DNA from 2 places in the Bacillus sp. GW821-FHT11D08 genome. Region 2 is predicted to be linked to the other one. Evidence: a T-box and tRNA genes for the amino acid it is inferred to sense, from the RefSeq annotation. Region 2 holds a T-box; the other holds one or more tRNA genes.
What was found. A T-box is a leader RNA that pairs with one kind of tRNA and senses whether it is charged. The one in region 2 lies ahead of AC1RRX_RS08300 (valine--tRNA ligase), so its partner is inferred to be a tRNA-Val.
Positions count from the first base shown of each region.

Region 1: it has a tRNA-Val gene. The T-box ahead of AC1RRX_RS08300 (valine--tRNA ligase) is inferred to sense a tRNA for this amino acid. The anticodon was not compared.

Region 1 is NZ_JBXARS010000008.1:19,585-22,855, forward strand. Features, by position in the region: gene murQ (N-acetylmuramic acid 6-phosphate etherase) at 1-651, opposite strand, end outside; gene AC1RRX_RS15640 (GNAT family N-acetyltransferase) at 751-1,227, opposite strand; gene AC1RRX_RS15645 (2-thiouracil desulfurase family protein) at 1,246-1,698, opposite strand; tRNA gene AC1RRX_RS15650 (tRNA-Glu) at 1,879-1,950, shown strand; tRNA gene AC1RRX_RS15655 (tRNA-Val) at 1,954-2,029, shown strand; tRNA gene AC1RRX_RS15660 (tRNA-Thr) at 2,035-2,107, shown strand; tRNA gene AC1RRX_RS15665 (tRNA-Tyr) at 2,127-2,211, shown strand; tRNA gene AC1RRX_RS15670 (tRNA-Gln) at 2,216-2,287, shown strand; gene sigW (RNA polymerase sigma factor SigW) at 2,519-3,082, shown strand; gene rsiW (anti-sigma-W factor RsiW) at 3,096-3,271, shown strand, end outside.
Region 2 is NZ_JBXARS010000003.1:267,750-271,020, reverse strand. Features, by position in the region: gene ysxE (spore coat protein YsxE) at 1-855, shown strand, start outside; gene AC1RRX_RS08305 (YszA family small membrane protein) at 870-1,061, opposite strand; T-box leader at 1,234-1,455, shown strand; gene AC1RRX_RS08300 (valine--tRNA ligase) at 1,514-3,271, shown strand, end outside.

The DNA.
Region 1 (3,271 bases), on a different contig from region 2:
CATCACGGCCGTGGAAATCATGTTCAGAATCATTTTATGTGCCGTCGCCGCTTTCATTCGTGTTGACCCTGTAATCACTTCGGGGCCGACGACGACTTCAATGCTGTGATCGGCATAAGTGCTGATCAATGAGTGTTTATTGCATGTGAGCGCGACGGTTTTGGCGCCGATTGTTTTTGCGTATTTCAGCGCACCGGCCGCATACGGCGTGCGCCCGCTTGCCGCGATGGCGATCACGGTGTCTTCTGCGGTAAGCCCGATCGTTTTGAGATCGAGAGCGCCGGTTTCCTCGCTGTCTTCTATACCTTCAGCCGCTTGCAAAAAGGCGTCTGCTCCTCCGGCCATCAGACCGATGACGGTGTCGGGACTTACGCTGTATGTAGGCGGGCATTCAACCGCATCCAGTACACCGAGTCTGCCGCTTGTGCCCGCTCCCGCATAAATCAGCCTGCCGTTTCGCCGTAATGATTGATGGGCGAATTGAACGGCAATCTGAATATCGGGCAGCACCTGCTGAACGGCTTCAGCCACTTTGAAATCCTCTTCGTTAATGATGCGGAGAATTTCCATCGTGTCTGCTTGATGGATTGAAGCGGTCTGCGGATTTCTGGTTTCTGTGGTCAATCTGTGAATGTTAAGCCGGTCTGTCATGATTGTACCCTCCCAAGTCGTTAATACTTGAAGTATATGGGCTTCTGAATAGATGTTTCAAGAAAAATCGGCAGGGATGAGATGGATAATCAAGCGCTTTCACAAAAAATGATGCAGAATGTGCTGTTCACCGATGGGGCCGATCCTGCGACGACCTTTATCAATAAAACCGGAAGACCGGTACAGGTTCTTTGCACGATGATTGCGATGGTTTACAGCAAGCACGATTTCATCACACCAAGGAAAGTAATTTGCGACAAAAGCGGGGAGCTGCAGCATCGCTTGTTTGGCATAACCTTTTCCCTGATGCGGCGCATGTAAGGACAGCGCACTCAGCAAAATGGCAGACACATTATTCGAATACGGGGCAATGGTTTCTTTTGAGGTATGTAAAATAAAAAAACCGACGGGGCGGTCTTCATTTAAAATGACTGTCGGGTAGCGATCCCGGATGACAAGAGCCTGCGGCAGTACATCTATCGGCAGAGCTGTGAACTTTTTATCTTCTTCACTCAGCACAAACCCGTTCAGTCCGTCTGCATGCTCCGGTTTATAAAAGGACAGGGCTACATCCATGATATCTACTCTCCTTTTTTATAATTGATCCAATTCATCTTCTGATAGAACACGGCAGCCTGCCCGTTTTAAAAGAGCGGAAGTGATGCCGTCTCCGATTATTTTTTTCCCTGAGAAAGTGCCGTCATAGATAAAGCTGCTGCCGCAGGACGGACTGTTTTCTTTAAGGATGACCGTGGCGGCGCCTATTTCTTTTGCGTATGCTAATGTTTTTTCCGCGCCGTCCATATATAAAGCCGTAACGTCTTCGCCTGATGCCGTTACGATTCTTGCTGTTCCGTTCAGCACGTCTTCGCCCGTGCCGCCGATGATTTCCGCCGGTTCGCGGGGAGTGGTGAAGCCGCCCAAAAGTTCGGGGCAGACCATAACAGCTTTCTTTTCTTCTACGAGTCTGCGGATTTTTTCCGAAGCGGCGTGAGAGCCGTTATACCTGCATTCGATACCGCCGAGACAAGAGCTGACTAAGATCATCTGTGTCCATTCCCTTCAATATTTTGATACTTTCATCATAAATGAAATAAGAGAGGAGGGATGAGTTTTTCAGTTAAAAAACGGGTAAAAAAGTTTGAAAATAAAAAAAATAATTTTCCTCTTTACAAATGGGGTACAACCTGTATATAATAACTTTTGTCAGCTCGACGCGGACACAACGGCCCGTTGGTCAAGCGGTTAAGACACCGCCCTTTCACGGCGGTAACACGGGTTCGAATCCCGTACGGGTCATATGGAGGATTAGCTCAGCTGGGAGAGCATCTGCCTTACAAGCAGAGGGTCGGCGGTTCGAGCCCGTCATCCTCCACCATATTTGCCGGCCTAGCTCAATTGGTAGAGCAACTGACTTGTAATCAGTAGGTTGGGGGTTCAAGTCCTCTGGCCGGCACTGTTTTTCAAAAAAATACGGAGGGGTAGCGAAGTGGCTAAACGCGGCGGACTGTAAATCCGCTCCCTCAGGGTTCGGCAGTTCGAATCTGCCCCCCTCCACCATTTTTGGGCTATAGCCAAGCGGTAAGGCAACGGACTTTGACTCCGTCATGCGTTGGTTCGAATCCAGCTAGCCCAGTCTCAGACACCTTTTGCATAAAGGTGTCTTTTTTTTATCAGCATTTTGTTTCGATTTCTGATTGTTCATCAGATATACTATTTTTAAGCTGCTGTTAAGGCAGTATATTCTGTATTTTCCATCTACACGCTGCCTGAAATTTGGTAAAATAAATGTAATAAAAAAAATGAAACCTTTTAAAACAATCAACGTATAGATACAGACCGGTGAAGGGCAGAGGTAAGATAAAACATGGAAAACCTGATTAAAAAAAGAATCAAGCAAGTCAAAAAAGGCGATCAAAATGCGTTTGCAGAAATCGTTGACCTTTATAAAGATAAGATTTACCAGCTTTGCTACCGCATGCTCGGCAATGTTCACGAAGCGGAAGATATTGCGCAGGAAGCTTTTATCAGAGCGTATGTCAATATCGACAGTTTCGATATCAACAGAAAGTTTTCAACGTGGCTTTACAGAATTGCGACCAACCTGACCATTGACCGCATCCGCAAGAAAAAGCCTGATTACTATCTGGACGCAGAAGTAGCGGGAGCAGAAGGGCTGACGATGTATTCGCAGATCGCCGCGGACGGGGTTCTCCCTGAAGACGCCGTATTGTCATTGGAGCTGTCGGACACAATTCAGAAAAAGATTTTAAAGCTGCCTGACAAGTACAGAACGGTTATTGTATTAAAGTATATTGACGAACTCTCTTTAATTGAAATCGGGGAGATTCTGAATATCCCTGTCGGCACCGTCAAGACAAGGATACACAGAGGCAGAGAGGCTCTTAGAAAACAATTGAGGGATCTTTAAGTGGGGTGATGAAATGAGCTGTCCTGAACAGATCGTGCAGCTTATGCATAAGCATCTTGATGGAGATATCCTTCCTGAAGATGAAAACGTATTAAAACAACATTTGCAGTCATGCGGGAATTGCAAACGGCATTTTCATGAAATGGAGAAATCCGTAGCACTCGTCCGAAGCACATCGCATGTCACGGC
Region 2 (3,271 bases):
GAGAAAGGCTACCGATCATTTGTGCCGATCTGCCGCACGTATGCCGGCGATTTTTTTGCGGGAAGACAGACGGAGAATTCTTATTATTTAATGCCTTGGCTTCAGTACGATCAGGAAGAGGAACGGGACCAAAAACATGTTTACCTTTTTAAAGAGGTCGCGAAGCTCCATTCTGCGACTGTGCGGGACATCCAAATCCGGACTGAAGATATCAGCAGCTTTTATGAAGCAACGAAAAGAGATTGGGAAAATGATAAGCTTGTCTATGAACAATTCGCCGACCGGGCGGAAAAAGAGTGGTACCTTTCACCTTTTGAACTGCAAGCTGTTACGTATCTTACAGAAACGGTTTCCGCCGTCAATTTTGCTCTCGAACGTCTGGAAGAATGGTTTGACGCGGCAAAGGATCATGACAAGACGAGAGCGGTGATCAACCACGGCAGCTTATCGAGCCGCCACTTTCTGTATAATGATGCGGGATCGGGCTTTTTCACGAATTTCGAGAAAGCTGCGCTGGGCCCTCCGCAAAACGACCTGCTCGGCTTTTACTCCAGAATGTTCAGAAGCTATCCGAAAGCATGCCCGGAATGTCTGGACTGGTTTTATACGTATCACAAATCATTCCCGCTCCGTGAAGCGGAAATCAGTCTGTTTCTCAGCTATATGGCTTATCCGTCCGCCATGTACAAAGTGCTGAAACGGTATCAGACCGGCCAAAGGGGCTCTGAAAAAGAAGAGTGCACGCAATTATTAAGAGCGTTTTGGCAGATGAAAAATGTTGAGCCTTTTCTCATGAAGGTTCATCAGATTGAGCGGGAGAAAAAAATAAAAGCGGAAAACGAGTCCTCTTCATAACGGGACTCGTTTTTTTATATCCATTCCAAATGCAGGGCGCACGCTAAAAACAGCAGGATGGCAAGCAGCAGGACATCAAAAGTCGTCGGAAAGAAAATCGTCCTGATCCCCTGAAAGATCGTAATCGGGATAATGACTTGCACGGATACAAGGCGGACCTGTCTGGCCCACTGGGGGAGCGAATAAGAATTGAATTTTTTTCTCACGGGCAATTCCTCCTCACATTCGCCTTTCTATGTATCGTATGTAAGGGAAAGGGCGGGGTGCATGCCCATTTATGTATGACGGCAGCGGTTTTTGGAAAAGATGATTGACGAATCAAAAACACTTTTACTATAATAAAGAACATAATAAATAAGATCATGAGCTGATATAAATACACCTGCTTTGAACGGGAAGAGTACAAGAAAGACGCATGAAGAGAGAGAAGCTACTGTGCTGAAAGGCTTCTTATGCCGTCTCATTGGAAGGTCGCCCGGGAGCATAATTTCTTGAACATACAGTAGAGAAATTCGGGCCGCACCCGTTATCCGTTTAAGTGCATGAACAAATCTGTTCATGAAAAAAGGTGGTACCGCGAAAGAGCTTTTCGTCCTTTATCAGGATGAAGGCTCTTTTTTAGTTGCTCAGCCATTTCTAAACATGCTGGAGGGTTATCATGGATACAAACGAACAAACAATGCCGACAAAATATGATCCGTCTGCGATTGAAAAAGGCCGCTATGATTTTTGGCTGAAAGGAAAATATTTTGAAGCGGGCGGCGATCAAACGAAACAGCCGTATTCTGTCGTCATTCCGCCGCCGAACGTGACGGGCAGGCTGCACCTCGGACATGCGTGGGATACGACGCTGCAAGATATCGTTACGCGTATGAAACGCATGCAGGGCTATGACGTGCTCTGGCTTCCGGGCATGGACCACGCCGGCATCGCCACTCAGGCAAAAGTCGAAGCGAAACTCCGCGAACAGGGCACAAGCCGTTATGATCTCGGCCGTGAAAAGTTTTTAGAAGAAACGTGGAAGTGGAAGGAAGAGTATGCTGATTTCATCCGCAGCCAATGGGCCAAGATGGGACTCGGACTCGATTATTCGCGCGAACGTTTCACTCTTGATGAAGGGCTGAACAAAGCAGTGCGGGAAGTATTCGTCAAGCTGTACAAAAAAGGCTTGATTTACAGAGGCGAATATATCATCAACTGGGACCCTGCCACAAAAACGGCTTTATCCGATATTGAAGTAATTTACAAAGACGTACAGGGCGCGTTTTATCATTTGCGCTATCCGTTAGCAGACGGTTCAGGCTCAATTGAAATCGCGACCACCCGTCCGGAAACGATGCTTGGCGACACGGCTGTCGCGGTTCATCCTGAAGATGAGCGCTACAAGCACTTAATCGGCAAAACGGTGATTCTGCCGATTACAAACCGCGAAATTCCGATCGTCGGCGATGATTATGTTGATATGGAATTCGGATCAGGCGCCGTTAAAATCACGCCTGCCCATGACCCGAATGATTTTGAACTCGGAAACCGCCACAATTTAGAGCGGATTCTCGTCATGAATGAAGACGGAACAATGAATGAAAAAGCGCTGCAATATAACGGCATGGACCGGTTTGAATGCCGCAAAAAACTCGTCAAAGATCTTCAGGAATCCGGTGTTCTCTTTAAAATCGAAGACCATATGCATTCTGTCGGACATAGTGAGAGAAGCGGCGCCGTTGTTGAGCCGTACCTGTCCACACAATGGTTTGTCAAAATGCAGCCGCTGGCCGATGCTGCGGTTGACCTTCAGTCAAAAGAAGAGAAAGTTCACTTCGTTCCTGACCGGTTCGAGAAAACGTACCTGCACTGGATGGAAAATATCCGTGATTGGTGTATTTCCCGTCAGTTGTGGTGGGGCCATCGCATCCCGGCTTGGTATCATAAAGAAACAAAAGAAGTGTACGTCGGCCTTGAGGCGCCTAAGGACAGTGAAAATTGGGAACAGGATTCAGACGTGCTTGATACATGGTTCAGCTCCGCGCTTTGGCCGTTTTCTACAATGGGCTGGCCTGATGAAAACGCTGAAGACTTTAAGCGGTATTACTCAACCGATGTTCTTGTAACGGGATATGACATCATTTTCTTCTGGGTATCCCGGATGATTTTCCAAGGTCTTGAGTTTACCGGCGAGCGTCCGTTCAAAGACGTGCTGATTCACGGCTTAATCCGTGACGAGCAGGGCAGAAAAATGAGTAAATCCCTTGGGAACGGCGTGGACCCGATGGATGTCATCGACAAGTACGGAGCGGATTCCCTGCGCTATTTCCTGGCAACCGGAAGTTCACCGGGACAGGATCTCCGTTTCAGCTATGAAAAAGTGGAATCCACATGGAATTTCGCAAATAAAATTTGGAACGCCTCCCGTTTTGCA